DNA from 2 places in the Pseudoalteromonas sp. SG41-2 genome. Region 2 is predicted to be linked to the other one. Evidence: riboswitches for the same ligand, from Rfam matches in the RefSeq annotation. Region 2 holds a riboswitch; the other holds the start of a gene.
What was found. A riboswitch is a leader RNA that binds a small molecule or an ion and turns the genes downstream of it on or off. The one in region 2 is predicted to bind cobalamin.
Positions count from the first base shown of each region.

Region 1: it holds a riboswitch for cobalamin, as region 2 does, so the genes downstream of both, H5186_RS16830 (TonB-dependent receptor domain-containing protein) here and H5186_RS01550 (ABC transporter ATP-binding protein) in region 2, are expected to answer to the same signal.

Region 1 is NZ_JACJFK010000023.1:18,766-27,344, reverse strand. Features, by position in the region: gene H5186_RS16865 (capsule assembly Wzi family protein) at 1-1,251, opposite strand, end outside; gene coaD (pantetheine-phosphate adenylyltransferase) at 1,248-1,730, opposite strand; gene H5186_RS16855 (TetR/AcrR family transcriptional regulator) at 1,981-2,631, shown strand; gene thiI (tRNA uracil 4-sulfurtransferase ThiI) at 2,736-4,193, shown strand; gene H5186_RS16845 (ketopantoate reductase family protein) at 4,223-5,125, opposite strand; gene H5186_RS16840 (VanZ family protein) at 5,118-5,471, opposite strand; gene H5186_RS16835 (YajQ family cyclic di-GMP-binding protein) at 5,633-6,115, shown strand; cobalamin riboswitch at 6,289-6,467, shown strand; gene H5186_RS16830 (TonB-dependent receptor domain-containing protein) at 6,501-8,345, shown strand; gene msrA (peptide-methionine (S)-S-oxide reductase MsrA) at 8,434-8,579, opposite strand, start outside.
Region 2 is NZ_JACJFK010000002.1:241-8,819, reverse strand. Features, by position in the region: gene H5186_RS01585 (cobalamin-binding protein) at 1-786, opposite strand, end outside; gene cobO (cob(I)yrinic acid a,c-diamide adenosyltransferase) at 786-1,385, opposite strand; gene H5186_RS01575 (cobyric acid synthase) at 1,369-2,871, opposite strand; gene cobU (bifunctional adenosylcobinamide kinase/adenosylcobinamide-phosphate guanylyltransferase) at 2,871-3,398, opposite strand; gene H5186_RS01565 (adenosylcobinamide-GDP ribazoletransferase) at 3,395-4,192, opposite strand; gene cobT (nicotinate-nucleotide--dimethylbenzimidazole phosphoribosyltransferase) at 4,192-5,256, opposite strand; gene H5186_RS01555 (iron ABC transporter permease) at 5,261-6,256, opposite strand; gene H5186_RS01550 (ABC transporter ATP-binding protein) at 6,243-7,079, opposite strand; cobalamin riboswitch at 7,165-7,290, opposite strand; gene H5186_RS01545 (histidine phosphatase family protein) at 7,331-7,945, opposite strand; gene H5186_RS01540 (FKBP-type peptidyl-prolyl cis-trans isomerase) at 7,994-8,422, opposite strand.

The DNA of each region.
Region 1 (8,579 bases), on a different contig from region 2:
AAACGTTTCGGTGACTTGGGTTAAGTTGGTGATGTCAGTTTTAAACCAACGTAACTTCGCATAGCCGCCATAACCGTTCATAGTATGATAATGCGCACCTAATACTGCTGATTTACTTTGCTGTGGTGTTGCAGAGCCAATTAACCGATCTTTATGATTATAGGCTTGGGCATAATTAATAAATGCTTCATTAGTATCTTCACAACTAAGTTGGGCTGTACAATCTTGTTGCGTATTTGAATATTCAAAATAGGTTTTTAGTAATTGCTCTTGGCCGCCAAAAAAGCTCTCAACGCCAATTGTATAAAAAGCATCACTTGGCGTTAAGCCACTGTCATTTTTTCCCATTAGCTCAGTATAAAAAGCAATCGGTTGATTGGCTATGCTGGTTGAGTACTTAGCATCTAAACTGGTTAAGCGTTGCTTATTTGTTATTAGTTCGAGCGAATTGGGGGCTATTTCTGTGCTGGTTAAATAGTCTGAACTTGCGGTACTAAATGCAACCTCAAGCCCTGGTAGTGGTGTGCTGGCAAAGCGCATAGCCCAGTAGTCACCTTTTTCATCATTACTTAAATGTGGTTTTTGTTTTGCGTAAATACCAGTCAACTGCCAGTTACCAATGAATGATAGCCAGCTTGGGCCTACATATTGGGTGTTAGCACGGTTAATTCTTAGCCCTTTCATTGGTGCGGCATTATTCGACAGTAGCAATGCATTGTCGTTACCTGGCCCCCACCAATGGCTTACTTGTTCGGCGCTAACAGACCAATTGCCCATTAATACTGCTAAGTAGCTGCCATGATAGTTTATGTGTTCATCATCAAGTGGCTGATCAGCGTAATTAACACTAACTTTGGCGCTAACACGGTCGCCAGTGATAGAGCCATAGCTATTAATGCCACTTTTTTGTTGATCGCGTTTGCCAAAGCTTTGTTGCAAAGCCGGCTCACTATTGTAGTTAAGCCTCACACCAGAGCTACTGCCTTGTTTAGCGTTCTCTAAGGCATGTTTTACGTGTTGATAAGCAAATCGACTTTGTGTTGATAAACTGCTGCTTTCAATTGTATTTAAATCTCTGGCAATACCTTGCCACATCAAGGGATAACTATTGATCGGTTGTTTAATCACGCCTTGGTTAAAGAGCATCTCAATTGAGGCTCGTAATAAAGGGTCGTCACTTTCAATCCAAGGTGATGCAAACGCGGGTGTGGCAATCACAACAAGGGTGCTTAAATAGATATTTAACTTCATCCGTGTAACTTTTCCTGTAATGCTTTTACTACAATAGGGTGTACAAACTCACTGACATCGCCTTTATGACGCGCGACTTCTTTAACTAGGGTTGAAGAGATAAATGAGTTCTTTTCAGCTGGGGTTAAAAAAACACTCTCTAAATCAGGATTTAAACGACGATTCATATTGGCAAGCTGAAACTCATAATCAAAGTCAGACACCGCACGAATACCGCGGATCAGTACATTCGCACTATGATCGCGTGCTAAATCAGCTAGTAATCCAGAAAAGCCAATAACACTGACGTTATCTAAATGAGTGAGTAAACTATTGGCAATTGCTACCCGCTCATCCAGGCTAAAGCAGGGTTTTTTACTAGGATTGTGAGCAACTGCAACAATTACAGTATCAAACATTTTAGCTGCCCGCTGGATCAGATCTGTGTGTCCATTGGTTAATGGATCAAAGGTGCCAGGATAAATTGCGGTGACTTTCATAAATATCATCTTAGTGTTATTTTGAGGGTTATATTAACAGTCTTTGTTGTCCAGATCAGCCTGCAAATTGCGGCTGCATATTTTCATTTGTAAATGAGTTTATTTCAATAAGAAACAATAACTACGAATTATGGATTAGAAATTTTCAAGGTGGTATTTTATTGGATTATATTTGTATATACTGCGCGGCTAATAATACTGAGTGAATTATGGGCATTTACTCTAATAAAAATAATCAGAGTAGCAGGATATGAGTACCAAGGATAAAATAATTACAACCAGCATAATGCTATTTAACCAACATGGCGAGCGTGCGGTCACAACCAACCATATCGCTTCACATATGGGCATCAGTCCCGGTAATCTTTATTATCACTTTAAAAATAAAGAAGACATTATTCGCCATATTTTTGCATTATATAGTAAGCATTTACACACTCAATTTGTGCCAATGGAAAAGCAGGATGAAGCACTAACACACTTAACTGGGTATCTTGATGCTTTGTTTGAGTTGATGTGGCGTTTTCATTTTTTCTATGACAATTTGGGTGACATTTTATCTCGCGACGAAGTACTGAAAAAAGATTATATTGAGTTTCAAGAGGCTTTGTTAAGTCAAGTGCGCGAAATTGTGATTGGCCTGCGTGAAGGTGGGATGATCGCAATTGATGATGAAGATACCGTTGAACTTGCTCATATGCTAAAAATCACCGTCAGTTTTTGGACTCCTTACATTAAAGCCAGACGGTTAAGCGGTGAGTTAATGCAGCAAGATATTTATAATGGTATTTTAAAAGTGTTAGCGCTTTTTAAAGCATTTGGTACCGAGCAAAGTATCCCAAAAATTAACTTGTTACGCGAAAAATACAGTAAATTAGCGGCACAAGCAGAGCCTGTTTAATTAAACGCAGCGGTTGTTTATTTCCTAGACGTTAGATTTTTTGTTATAATCGCGCGCCCAACACGTGGGTGCGTGAATCCTAAATATTGTCTAACGAGTAAACTATGCTTAAATTTATCGTCAAACTCCATCCTGAAATAGCCATTAAAAGCCGCTCTGTGCGTAAACGCTTTACTAAGTTGTTAGAAAACAACATTAAAATTGTGTTACGCAAGCTTGACGAAAAAGTACAAGTACAAAATAACTGGGACAATATATCCGTCGTAACTAAATCAGATGACGCACAAAAGCGCCTTGATTTTATCGATGGCTTACAACGGATCCCTGGTATTGTGCAGTTTATTGAAGTGACCGAAACTAACTACGAAAACCTGCACGATATTTACGAAAAAGCGTTAGATATGGTTGGCCACACCGTCGTGGGCAAAACATTCTGTGTACGTTGTAAGCGCCAAGGTAAGCATGATTTCACCTCTACCGATGTAGAGCGTTATGTGGGTGGTGGTTTAAATCAGCACGTCGATGGTGCCAGCGTAAGACTGAAAAATCCTGAAGTAACTATTCGTCTTGAAATTAAAGATGATAAAGCTTACGTCGTAACGCACACCCATCATGGTATGGCCGGTTTCCCATTACCAACGCAAGAAGATGTCTTGTCGTTAATGTCAGGTGGATTTGACTCGGGCGTTGCTAGTTATCAAATGATCCGCAAAGGCGCTCGTACGCACTTTTTGTTCTTCAATTTAGGCGGTGCGGCGCACGAGATTGGTGTTAAACAAGCCAGCTATTATATTTGGAAGCAGTTTAGCTCAACCCATAAAGTTAAATTTATCAGTGTTGACTTTGACCCCGTTGTTGCCGAAATTTTAGAAAATGTTGAAAACAGTCAAATGGGTGTAGTCCTCAAACGTATGATGATGCGTGCAGGCAGCCAAATAGCTGAAAAAATGGGGATTCAAGCGCTCGTTACCGGTGAGAGTCTAGGCCAAGTTTCAAGTCAAACATTAGCCAACTTAAGTGTGATTGACCGTGTTACCGAAACGCTTATATTACGCCCGCTGATCCAACACGACAAACAAGAAATTATAAACATCGCTCGTAAAATTGGCACCGCAGAAATGGCCGAAACTATGCCGGAATACTGTGGTGTGATTTCTAAAAAGCCTACAGTTAAAGCTAAAATTGCCGTAGTAGAAGCTGAAGAGCAAAAGTTTGATTTTGATGTGCTCAATACTGTTATTGAAAACGCACGTATTATGGATATTCGTGACATTGACGTTGAAGCTAAACAAGAGCTAAAAGAGGCCGAGTCAGTTTCTGATTTACCAGCTGATGCAGTTGTTGTTGATATTCGCTCGCCGGAAGAAGAAGATGCAGCACCGCTTGAAATTGATGGGATAGAAGTTGTGCATTTGCCATTTTTCCGCTTAGCGACCAAATTTGCAGACCTACCGCAAGACAAAGACTACTACTTATATTGCACTAAAGGTGTAATGAGTCAGCTACAGGCGCTTATTTTACATGAAAATGGCTTTGCTAATGTTAAAGTTTATCGCCCGTAAGGTTGATAGTTATTAATAACAAGCGCGAGTTAAATCGCGCTTTTTTTATGTCTGATAGCATCGAGTAAAGATTGATTGTGAGGGGTATTAATACCGAGTTGATTACCTTTTTGGCAAATATAACCGCACATCGCGTCAATTTCTGTGATGCGATTATGGGCGATATCTTGATGCATTGATGAGTAATTGTTTTTGGTATCACTCATCACTTGATAGGCGTTCGCTAATGCTTCAGCAAGTCGCACATTAATACCTAGTTTATTTGCTACGGTACACGCTTCGTTTAAGATATTTAAAATTATGCCACTAAACTGCGGTGCAGTCAGTGCGCCATTTTTCACATTGTGCAGCGCACTGAGTGGATTAATGGCAATATTAACGAGTAATTTTTCAAAGCGTAATTGTTGTATATTATTTGTGGTTGTTAATTCAGGAATAGCGTTTAGTAGATTTTTAACTTCAGCGAGTTGTGTTTTTGCTTGCTGGTTACAATCACCTAAAATGCTGCTCCCGATACCAGTATGCAACACACTAAAAGGTGTATCTTTGTAGCCCGCTAAACGTGTTGTTAAAAAATATAGTCCTTGTTGTTTTGTAAGTTCGCTATTTATTTCATCTACATTACCCATGCCATTGTGAGATAAAATCAATTGGCATTGAGCGCTTAAAAAAGGCTTTAGTTGCCTAAATGCGGTGGCAACTTGATATGCTTTAACAGTAAAAATAATAACATCGACTTGGCCGTGCTCGGATAATTGAGTCAGGTTTGTCAGTTGGCAATTAATTGTTTGTTTTGGCGCGTTTGCTTGTTGATAAAAACGAGGTTCGTCAATAGCATGCTTGGTAAGTAGGGTGACCCTGTGCTGTTGACTCAAATAATGGCTATAGAGCAGCCCAATGGCACCATCGCCAACGACGAATATATTAGCCATTTTGATTCTTTTTAAAACGAGAATAAATACCGAACAACAAAAAGAAACTAGCAGCCCCAGAAAAGTCAGCAACAACATCAGCAACAGAGGCGCTACGATAAGGGATTGTGCTTTGCATTAGCTCAATAGCAATGCCATAAAATGCTAATAACACGAGGTGAACGAATACAGGTAGCTTGAATGCTCTGACCATGACGGCTGCCAGAACAAAGAAAATAGTAAAATGTACTAACTTATCTAGGTGAGGCAGTGACGATACCCCAACGCCCCTAAAATCGCGGGCAAACAAAAAGGTAAATACCAGAATACTGATTAAAAATAGGGTTTGATAAACACGCCGAGTCACGAAAAATCCTAAATCGTTTAAAAATAGAGCCGTAGTATATCAAACAAATTTCGTATCGCAGCTGAACAAAGCATAGAAAAGTGTAAAGATTTATAAAATTTATATAGTATAATTATCGACAATATAAATTTGAATTAAAAATATCTTGCTAGGAGAGACTTATGCCTTCATTTGACATTGTTTCGGAAGTCGAAATGAACGAAGCAAAAAATGCTGTTGATAATGCCAACCGTGAGCTAGAAACTCGCTTTGATTTTAGAGGCGTTGATGCGTCAATAGAGCTTAATGATAAAACCATTAAACTAAAAGCAGAAGCTGATTCACAGGTTATGCAGTTGTTTGATATTTTAGCGAGCAAAATATCAAAACGCGGTATGGACGTATCAAGTTTAGAGCTGCAAGATATTTCACGTGCGGGAAAAAATGTTTACCGTAATGTTGCGCTAAAGCAAGGTATCGAAAAAGATATGGCTAAAAAAGTAGTTAAAGCCATTAAAGACTCTAAAGTGAAAGTACAAGCCGCGATCCAAGGCGAAGAAGTACGTGTAACGGGCAAAAAACGTGATGACCTACAAGAAGCCATGCAAGTAGTACGCAGTGCTGATTTAGGGCAACCATTTCAGTTTAAAAACTTTAGAGATTAGAAAGCTAGGAGCTAGGTTTCTAGGTGCTAGAAAAAGCCAAATTGCAGCAATGTAGTTTGGCTTTTTTAGTTTAGAACTTATGATTATTCCTAGAACCTAGAGTATTTAGATGTATAGCCGTCCATTGACTTTTGTGCTTAAAATAATCACAATAGCGGCCTATTTTCAAGGTGCTTGTGGTTACTTTTCAAGGTTGTTGATTAAGTACGGCAAGATAATCGGGAAGTTGGTGGCGTTTATAGGATATAAACGAAGTCCAACACTGCCCCCGCAACGGTGATACATACTTTTAGCTAAATTTATTAGCGAGTTATGTTAAGTCCGGAGACCGGCCTTGAAGCCAATTTACTATCACTTGTGCGGTGGGCGCGGGTCAGGGGATATCATGTTAAACAAATCTACTCTAGGCGTAGCAATTGCCGCTGCGTTGTCTTTTTCTGTGTCTGCAGAGCAATCAATTGAACGCCTGACGGTTACCGCTAATAAATTTGAGCAATCAATTACTGATGTACTTGCCAGTGTAACTGTTATTGAGCGCAGTGATATTGAAACAAGTAATGTCCGTGATTTACCGAGTTTACTAGCAACCCAAGTTGGTTTTCAAATAAATTCCAATGGTGGCTTTGGACAAAGTTCTGGCGTGTCACTTCGCGGTTCAAGCTCGCGACATACACTTATTTTGGTTGATGGCGTACGTACGGGCTCTGCAACCCTTGGTTATAAATCAATTAGTAATATTCCTCTTAATTCAATAGAGCGCATTGAAATTGTTAAAGGCTCTCGTGCTGCAGTTTATGGGTCTGATGCGCTCGCTGGTGTGATCAATATTATTACTCGTACAAAGGAATCCGTCAGCCTAGATGCAACATTTGGTACTGATGCTTATCAAAATTATCAAGTTGCAGGTACAACGGTAGTTGATGATGTTAAAGCGTCGTTTAATGCTGGGTTTGAAAAAACGGATGGCTTTGACGTATTGCAAGGCGTAGCGCCGGATGAAGATGGTTATGAGAACAAAAATTTAGGATTTAATATTCACTATGCAGATGAGCTGTTAGGTGAGCTTAAAGCGCTGGGTCAATACAGTGAAGGTAATGCACAATACGACAATGCTTTCTCGCCTATTGATAGTATCGTAGAAAATAATGAATTTGAAAATTATCAGCTAGGGCTGGGTTGGGATAAATCCTTTACCGATCATAAGCACTCAATTAATGTTGCTATTGCAACCGATGATTCTGACAACAAAGGCTATGATTACACTGGTGCGATTGTTACTAATAGTTATAAAACAAAACGTAAACAATTTGATTACCACGGCAGTTATAATGCAAGCCAAGTTTTAACCGTTAATGGCGGGCTTAATTGGTATAAAGATGAAATATATACCAATGGTAAGGCTTATCTAGCGGATAGCAAAGTAGCTAAAGCTGCATTTCTTGGGGGCTATTTTGATGACAATAAAGTCATTGCAAATTTAGCATTGCGTTTAGATGATGATGAGCAGTTTGGTAATGAAACAACTTACGCCGCAGCTGTTGGTTATCACTTAAATAAGCGTGCAACACTTAGATTGAGCCAAAGCACGGGCTTTAAAGCGCCAACATTTAATGATCTTTATTTTCCTGACCCTTTATCTCCAGGTAATCCAAATTTAGCACCAGAGACATCAACTAACCAAGAGTTAGGTTTGAGTTTAGACTTTTCTCAGGCAAAGCTTGATATATCAATATTCAGAAATAATATTGAAAACCTAATTGCATGGGCACCTAATGCAGCAGGTAAATGGCAGCCAGAAAATATAAATGAAGCACGCCATGAGGGTGTTGAGTTTAGCTTTGCCAATACAGTACTTGGTTTTGATAATCAGTTTAATTTTACTTATTTAAATGCTGAAAATACTGAAACGGGTGTAGCACAAACTTATGTTTCACCACGTACTGTGAACTGGTCTGTTGCGAAGCAGTGGGGCGATTTTGATGCCGGTTTTGATATGCAGTACCGTAGTGATCGTCAAGGTAAAGTAACAGAGCTTAGTTCTTATACGTTATGGAACTTAACTGCAAATTATCAATTTAACAGTGCGCTTTCATTTTCTGCTCGTGTTGAAAACTTATTTGATAAGCAATACAACGCGGTTGACTCAAGTATGGATTATGCAACTGGCGAAGTGTTTTACTACAATACAGTTGACCGTCGCTTCTTTGTTGGCGCAAGCTACCAGTTCTGATCTCGTTCTAGCTTAAATAAAAAAGCCCGACACCTTTGTTTGTCGGGCTTTTTTATATTTAGATGAAAATGCTTATTTAGCACTTTGCTTAGTTTACTAAAAACTGTTTATAGTCTTTTTCAAACTTTTTCAGCTTTGGTGCTATCAATAAACTGCAATAGCGTTGCTCAGGGTTTTCGTTGTAGTAGTCTTGGTGATACTGCTCTGCAGGGTAGTAAGTGGTTGCAGGGCTAA
Region 2 (8,579 bases):
ACGCGTGGTAAAGCGGTGTAGTAAATCAGCATTGACGCTAATAAACTGGTGGTGCTTTACCGCGGGTACTTCGGGCCATTGTGTCCAATCAATCACAGTTTGCTGCGCTTGTGACTTTTCATTAGGCAATATAATGATCTCTGGTTTTGCCACGATCACATTTTCAATACTTATCAGAGGGTAATCAGTTCGGCTGCTAGCAAATACATTACGACCTTGGCAAATTTCGATTAACTGATTGATCCAGGTATTTTTACCCACCGTCATCATCGGTTCTGCCCATAGCTGGTAAAATACCGCGACCTTACTTTTACCTTGCTGCTTGGCTTTGATTACAGCAATTTTTTGCTCAAATTCAAGTGCGGCTTGCTCGGCTGATTGCTCACGTCCAGTAAGCTCACCTAAACGGCGCAGTTCATTGGGTACTTTATCTACTTCACTCGCGTCACTGTAAATTATATCAATACCAAAACTTTTAACACGTGCTAAATCCTCAGCTTTGCTACCCGTTTTCCATGCTAAAACTAAATCAGGTTTGAGGGCCAGTAGCTTTTCTATTTGAATACCTTGGTGACCACCGATACGTGGGATATCATTGGCCGCAGCAGGGAAATCAGCATATTCCACGGTTCCCACGATTTGCTCACCAGCTCCGATGGTATAGAGGTTTTCAACAATATGCGGGGCCAAGGCGATAATTCTTAATTGCTGCTTGTTAGGATCAGCCACGAGCTTAAAGCAGCACAGAGCCAGCGATAAAACGAGTACAAGCCTAAGCGTAGCCATTAATAATCAAATCCTATTTGCGCTTTAACACCAGCATCAAATGCATGCTTAACATTGCGCACTTCACTAACAGTATCAGCTAAGTCAGTTAACTTGCGGTGCGCACCACGGCCAGTAATAATTAAAGATTGCATTGGCGGACGATTAGCGATCACTTCGAGTGCTTCGTCTAAATCAATGTAGCCGTAGGTGATCATATAAGTAATTTCATCAAGTAATACTAAATTAATTGATTCGTCAGCCAACATACGTTTTGCTTCTTGCCAAGTCGCTTGCGCCGCTGCGGTATCTGATTCTTTATTTTGCGTCTCCCAGGTAAAACCTGTGTTCATAATGGCAAATTCAACCCCTGCGCCTTGCAATACATTACGCTCACCACACGGCCAAGTACCTTTAATAAACTGGCACACAGCAGCTTTCATGCCATGGCCTACACAACGTGTTACCGTGCCAAACCCTGAGGTTGATTTACCTTTACCATTACCAGTGATCACCTGAAAAACGCCTTTCTCAGTTTGTGCTGCGGCTATACGCTCATCAACTTTATCTTTTACTTTTTGTTGGCGTTGTTGGTGCTTGTCGTTATGTGTGTCGCTCATGATTAACTCCTTCCCAGTTTTGGTAAATTTGCGTTATTTTGTCTAAATCTAAATGTTCTTTACACATCGTGGCTAAGCGCGTTAATTGCTGCTCGCGATGTGTGTCTATATCTATTAATTGGGTAATACCACTATTTGGCAATACCCAATCCAGTATTAGTTGCGTAGCTGCACTGCTATCAAATAAGCCATGTAAGTAAGTACCTGCTATACAATCATCATCTGATATAAAACCATCTTGCACAACATGCTGTGGATGCTGAGTAAATTGTAAAAAAGGCTTTTTAAATGCTGGGCCAGCGCTGCAACCGGCGTGTATTTCATAGCCTGCCACTTTTGCTTGTTGACCGCCAAGATGGATCACACCAGCAGCTTGAGTTAGTACTTTATGCTGCCCTAAATGAGTGGTAAAATCAGCGTGCCCTAAAGCTTTACAGTGTGTTTTACTTGATTCCACACCCTCAGGGTCATAAATATCTGTGCCGAGCATTTGCAAACCTCCGCAAATACCTAATAACTTACCGCCATAACGCAAGTGACGCTGAATCTGCTCGCCCCAGCCTTCATTGTTTAAAAAGGCTAAATCATTAATAACATTTTTACTGCCAGGAATGATGATCAGATCAACGTGTGGAATTGCTTGAGTATGGCGAATGTAATTAATGTCAATTTGCGGGTTTAAACGCAGCGCATCAAAATCAGTGTGGTTACTAATATGAGGAAGTAGCAATACTGCGATTTTTATTTTTGCTTGGCTTACTTGATTATCTATCGCTACCGCGTCTTCAGCATCTAGGGCGAGATCATGTAAATACGGCAACACCCCTAACACTGGTTTACCGGTGTACTCTTCAAGCCAATCAAGGCCACCTTGCAATAAGCCTATATCGCCACGAAAACGGTTGATCACAAAGCCTTTTACTCGGGCTTGTTCTGACTCGCTTAATAGCGCAAGAGTACCGACCAAATGCGCAAACACACCGCCTTTATCTATATCTGCAATAATGATCACGGGGCAATCAACCGCTTCGGCGTAACCCATATTAGCAATATCACCCGCACGTAGATTAATTTCAGCCGGACTGCCCGCACCTTCAACTACCAGTAGCTCAAACTCTTCGCTTAAACGCTGTTGCGAAGCCAGTACCGCATCCATCGCGACTTTTTTATAATCATGATAAGCACCTGCTTCCATATTACTAATGGCTTTACCGTGAATTATCACTTGAGCGCCAGTATCACTATTGGGCTTGAGTAAAATGGGGTTAAAATCAACCCGTGGCGCCACTTTAGCTGCAATCGCCTGTAGTGCTTGCGCACGACCTATTTCGCCGCCATCTTCTGTTACAGCGCTGTTTAAGGCCATATTTTGCGGTTTGAATGGAGCAACTTTGATCCCGCGTTCAACAAATACTCGGCACAATGCTGCAACTAAAGTACTTTTCCCTGCATCAGAAGTAGTACCTTGTACCATTAATGTTTTCATCATGACTGCCCTTTCAGTGTTAAGGCAAGACCTGCCATTATAAATTCAACTCGCGCAGCTTTTGCGGCAATGGCTTGATGTAACCAGCCTGATTCATCTACAAACCGGCGGCTTAGCTCGCCCAAAGGCACAATACCGTGGCCAACTTCGTTACTGACAAAAATCACTTGCCCCGGTAAATTTTCAAGGGTATTTAGTAGTGCTGATTTCTGTTCATCCCAACAATCACTTGTGGCGTGACATAAACAGTTACTTAACCATAAGGTTAAGCAATCAACTAAAATACAGTTATCTTTGCTGCTGTGTGTTTGTAACGCTTCAGCCAATGCAATTGGCTCCTCAACTAACGGCCAATCGACAGGGCGCTGTTGTTGATGATGGACTATACGATCTTGCATTTCAGTATCGTGGGCTTGCGCCGTTGCGAGGTAAATAACGCTTTTATTGCTTTGCTGTGCAAGCTGTTCAGCAAAGCGGCTTTTTCCACTGCGTGCGCCGCCTAAAATAAATGTGTGGTTAGCGTTCATAATACACTCACAAAAGTTAAGTAAATGGCAATTTCACTTAGCTGCTGCGCGGCACCTAAACAATCGCCAGTGTAACCACCTAACTGCTGTTTAAACCAGCGGATCAAAATGACTCTTAGGATCAGTAATACTGCTACAAGAATGAATACGGTTTGCCATAACAATACACCAACAGCAATCAAGCTAACCAGTAAAGTAGCGGCGGTTACAAGTAACGTAACTAAACTAGTGACCGATAGGTGCATAGCAAGCGGCTTTACTTTTGAAGTCGCATCTTCACTTACATACTCCATCCCCATAATTAAACTGGTTGCCACTACTCGGCTTACACATTGCCCGATAACAATTGCACTCAATACAGTAATCAATGACTCACTAAGAAAGAGTAGGCTTTGAAATTTAACCAGCAGCATAATAAATAATGCCGCAGCACCATAAGTACCAAGACGACTATCTTTCATAATGGCAAGCTTTTGCGACACCTGCCAACCACCGCCAAAACCATCCCATACATCGGCCCAGCCATCTTCATGAAATGCGCCTGTTAATAACAACCCGGCCGCCATCATTAGTAATACACTTATTGATGCTGGTAACAGTAATTGAAAAACGCCGTAGCTGAGTGCTAATAATCCACCAAGCAGTAAACCCACTAAAGCAAAATAGCGACTTGCTTGATTTAAATGAGCACCGCTTACATTAAAGCGCAACTGCACCGGTAGCCGGGTTAAAAAGCTAATTGCTAATAACAGTAACTGCCATTGCGTTACTTTATTTGCCTCTGGGTTAGGCATTAACTGACAACCTGCTTAACACCAGCATCAGCAAAACTAGCCATCTGATTATAAAAACCAAGTGCGGCTTGCAATAATGGTAAACTTAACGCAGCGCCAGTGCCTTCACCCAAGCGTAAATCAAGTTGCAGCAGTGGCTTAACATCGAGTACGTTCAACATCAGTCGATGGCCTTGCTCATTTGAGCAATGTGCAAAAATTAAATAATCTTTCACTGCTGGGTTAATATTAATTGCGGCCATTGCCGCAGCACTACAAATAAAGCCATCAACTACTACAGCCATGCCTTGCTCAGCCGCAGCCAACATAGCTCCCGTAATATGCACAATTTCAAAGCCACCTAACGCTGCAAGTAGTGAAATAGGATCTGCTAAATGTAACTGATGCAATACCAGCGCTTGCTCTACAACTGTTATTTTACGCGTAACAATATCATCACTAACACCCGTGCCTTTGCCAACACACTGCTGTGCAGGTAAATTCAGCATAGCTGCCATAATCGCTGCTGCACTGGTGGTATTACCTATGCCCATTTCGCCAAAGGCAATTGTATTACAACCACTATGACTGAGCTGTTGCACCAGCTGTTTAGCATTATTAAAGCCTTGCTGTACCTGCGCGGTATTCATTGCCATGTCTGTATTAAGTGGCTTTGTTATACTTCCTAGACGGCAATTATGGACACTTGGCGCTGTGACTGGATGCAAAATACCACAATCAATCACTTCTAATTGCCAACCTAACTGTTGGCAAAAGACATTAATAGCGGCACCACCGCTGACAAAATTAGCTACCATTTGTGAGGTGACATCACTGGGCGCTATCGATACCCCTTGTGCAGCAACACCATGATCTCCTGCAAATACCAGCAAAGTAGGCTTATTGATTGCAGGTGCAAAGGTTTTAAAAGCATCTTCGCTTGCCACTTTTTGGCTAAACAAAGTAACCAGTTGTATTGCACATTGTTCTAACTGTCCAAGTGCACCAAGCGGTTTAGTTTTTTGGTTAATCTTATCAATGATGAGGTGACCAAATTGATTAGTTACTGTGGGTATATTAAACATCTGACTAACTCTCTCGCTTGCGAAAATAAAGTAACGATAAAAAGAAAATACTGCCTATTGCAGAAGTAATAACACCGATTGGCAATTCTTGATTTGCAAGTAAAACACGCGATAGCACATCAACCCACACCATAAATATACCGCCAACTAAAGCCGTCATGATCAAACCAGTAATAGTGCCTTGCGACACAAAAAACCGTACTATATGCGGGATCATCAAACCAACAAAACCAATACCACCACACATCGCCACTAACACTGCAGTGATCAATGAGCTCAATACCAACATTAATAACCGAAACCGCTGTACCGGTATTCCTAAAGTTGCAGCACTTTCATCACCTAGTAACATTGCATTTAGTTGCCGACGAAAACCCATCATCAGCCCGGTGCAACTAATAATAACTAAAGCGGGTAACCATAACGTTGACCATTGTGCGCGAGCAAAGCTGCCTAGCGTCCAAAATAAAATAGCCGTGATCGCCTGCGGATCACTAAAATATAAAAGTAAGCTGGTAAAGGCACTGAATAAAAAGGATAAAGCGACCCCAGCCAAGAGCATGCTTTCAACTTGTCCGCGACCTGCTCGTCCGGCAATAAAAACCAGTAATAACATAGTCAATAAACTACCAACAAATGCCGCGGCCGACATTGTTATTCCCGCGCTGGCTCCTGTTAGTGTCATAAAACATACCACACCAAATGAGGCTCCCGATGAAATACCAAATAAGTAAGGATCGGCTAACGGGTTACGGGTTACGGTTTGTAAAATTAAACCAGCAATAGCTAGACCAGAGCCAGCTAAAAACGCCAACAATGTTCGTGGCATTCGCAGTTGCCATATGATCCGCGCTATAAAGGAGTCATCTCCCTGACCTATAATACTGTGGTATACATCAATGAATTTACTGGGCGCAGCACCAAAGCTAAGTGCTATAAAAATGCTCGACAAGGCAAAAAATAGCGCCACGCTGACTGCAAAATAATTATTTTTTTGCATCAACGCCACCACCTTGATAACCGTAAAAATAGGTAATACGCGGAATGACCTTATTTAATTGTTTACTCTGTGGATGCGCCGAGACTTCGGCACAGACACCAAATACTTCGCTGAGCATTTCTTCCGTGATGACATATTCCGGGCTACCCGTTGCAACTAACTCACCTTGCTTTATCACCAGTAGTTCATCACACATACTTGCTGCAAGATTAAGATCATGGAACGACGCTAATACCGTTACATTTAGCGATTTAGCCAACTCCATTAATTGAATTTGATATTTAATATCTAAGTGGCTGGTAGGCTCGTCCATAATTAATAATTGAGGGCTTTGTACAATTGAACGTGCTATCAATGCGCGTTGCTTCTCGCCACCGGAAAGGGAATCAAACGATTGCTGTAAATGATGGCTCAAGCCAACTTGCTCAATCGCCTGAAAAATAATTTGTTGATCATTTTTAGTTGTCGAACTAAATAAGCTTTTATGCGGCGTAAGGCCAAGACTCACTACATCAAAAAGCGATAGGTTAAATTGCGAAGGTGTTTCTTGCAGCACCACAGCAACCTGCTTGGCATATTCATCCGCACTTAGCTGCCAAATATTTTTCCCTGCAAATATAACCTCACCGCACACTGGTTTAGTGTAACGGTATAAACAACGCAATAAACTTGATTTACCTGCGCCATTAGGCCCTAACAAACCAATAAATTGGCCTGGTTTTATTGCAAAATTAATATCGTGCAAAATGGCGGTATTTGCCACCGACCACGATAAATTAGCTACTTCAAGTAAAGGGGGATCAATTACTGCTGGTATTTGCAATGTGTTATCTCTCTAGCAATAGCTAAACCCAATACACTACAAACCATTATGATCATGGTGATAATAGAAGAGTTAGCCCGCTCAATAGGTAATAAATTAACGTATTTTGTATCTGACTTATCGCGCTTGCGACTTACAGTTGCGGGAACAGTTGAGGAGTTACACCCCATTCCAAAATACATAAGGCTCTATTATGGGCGGGTGAGTAAATATTTCAATTAATATCTTTCTAGACGGCTAAAAATAGTCTTTTAAAACACAATTCTGGGCCATGCTTTATCGCTATCATCTATGTAAATATCAATACAAATGAGCTTCCCATAACCGATTGAAAATATGTTTTGCTGATTCGACTCTTTTGGTAACTGACAAATAATACCTAATAGTTGCTTGATCACTCCGGCATGCGTTAAAACTAATTGTGCTTGAGTACGATTACTTGCAATATCAATTAGTAACGTTTGCCACCACGTTGCTATTCGCTGATAAAAATCCCTCATACTTTCGCCATGAGGGGGGGTTACTTGCCAAGGGCTTTGCCAGAAATCGCCAATACTAGGAGAGTCCGTCTGTTGCCACAAATCATCATATTTACAGCCATCCCAATCACCAAAATTAAACTCTCGGAGCTGATCGGTCAGAAAAAGTGGTATTTGCTGGGCATGGCTAAAAGATCTGGCAAATTCGCTACAACGTTTCAAAGTCGAACTTTGTACAAGCTCAATATTAGTTAGCTCACTGCACGCTTGATGTAATTGCGCACGGCCAAGTTCACTGAGTAAAAAATCTGTCTGTCCGGCCAAGACTCCTTGCTCAATCAATTCGCCATGGCGTAATAAGTAAACGCGACTAGAAAATGGCGGCATAAAACCCTCTTACATTAAAGAAAAGTACTTTTAACTATAGCATAATGGTCATCCTAAACGGATTAAGCGCACATCAAAATGTAGAACGGCATTAGCTCCTATTTTTCCACCATTCCCCTTGCGTCCCCACGCCAGCTCTGCAGGAATTACAAATTCATAGCGAGAACCAACCGACATCAATAAAATACCTTCTCGTAATCCTTCGATTGCCTCATCTAAGGTAAATACTTCAGGCATTCCAGCTTTATAACTATCAGCTATTACGCTGCCATCAGCAAGCATAATACGCTGATTGATGACCACGGTATCTGTGTCAGTTACTCGCTCACCAGAGATCTCATCTATTACTTTATACATCAAACCAGAAGCACACAGTTGAGTATCAGCATGATTACTAAATTTAACTATGAAGCTTTCACTGTTTTTACGATTGAGTCCTGATGAACCTTTTGATTTAGTTGTTTTTTTACGTGCCATGAAGCCCCACTATTTGTATGATAAATATAATGATTTTATCGCATAGGTAGAGGCCTAAACGCAAGTTTTATAGTGAGTTTGCGAGTTTTTCAAAACAATAAAATGATCTTATACCAATCGTGTTAAGTTACTGACCATTTATAGCGACAGATAAATA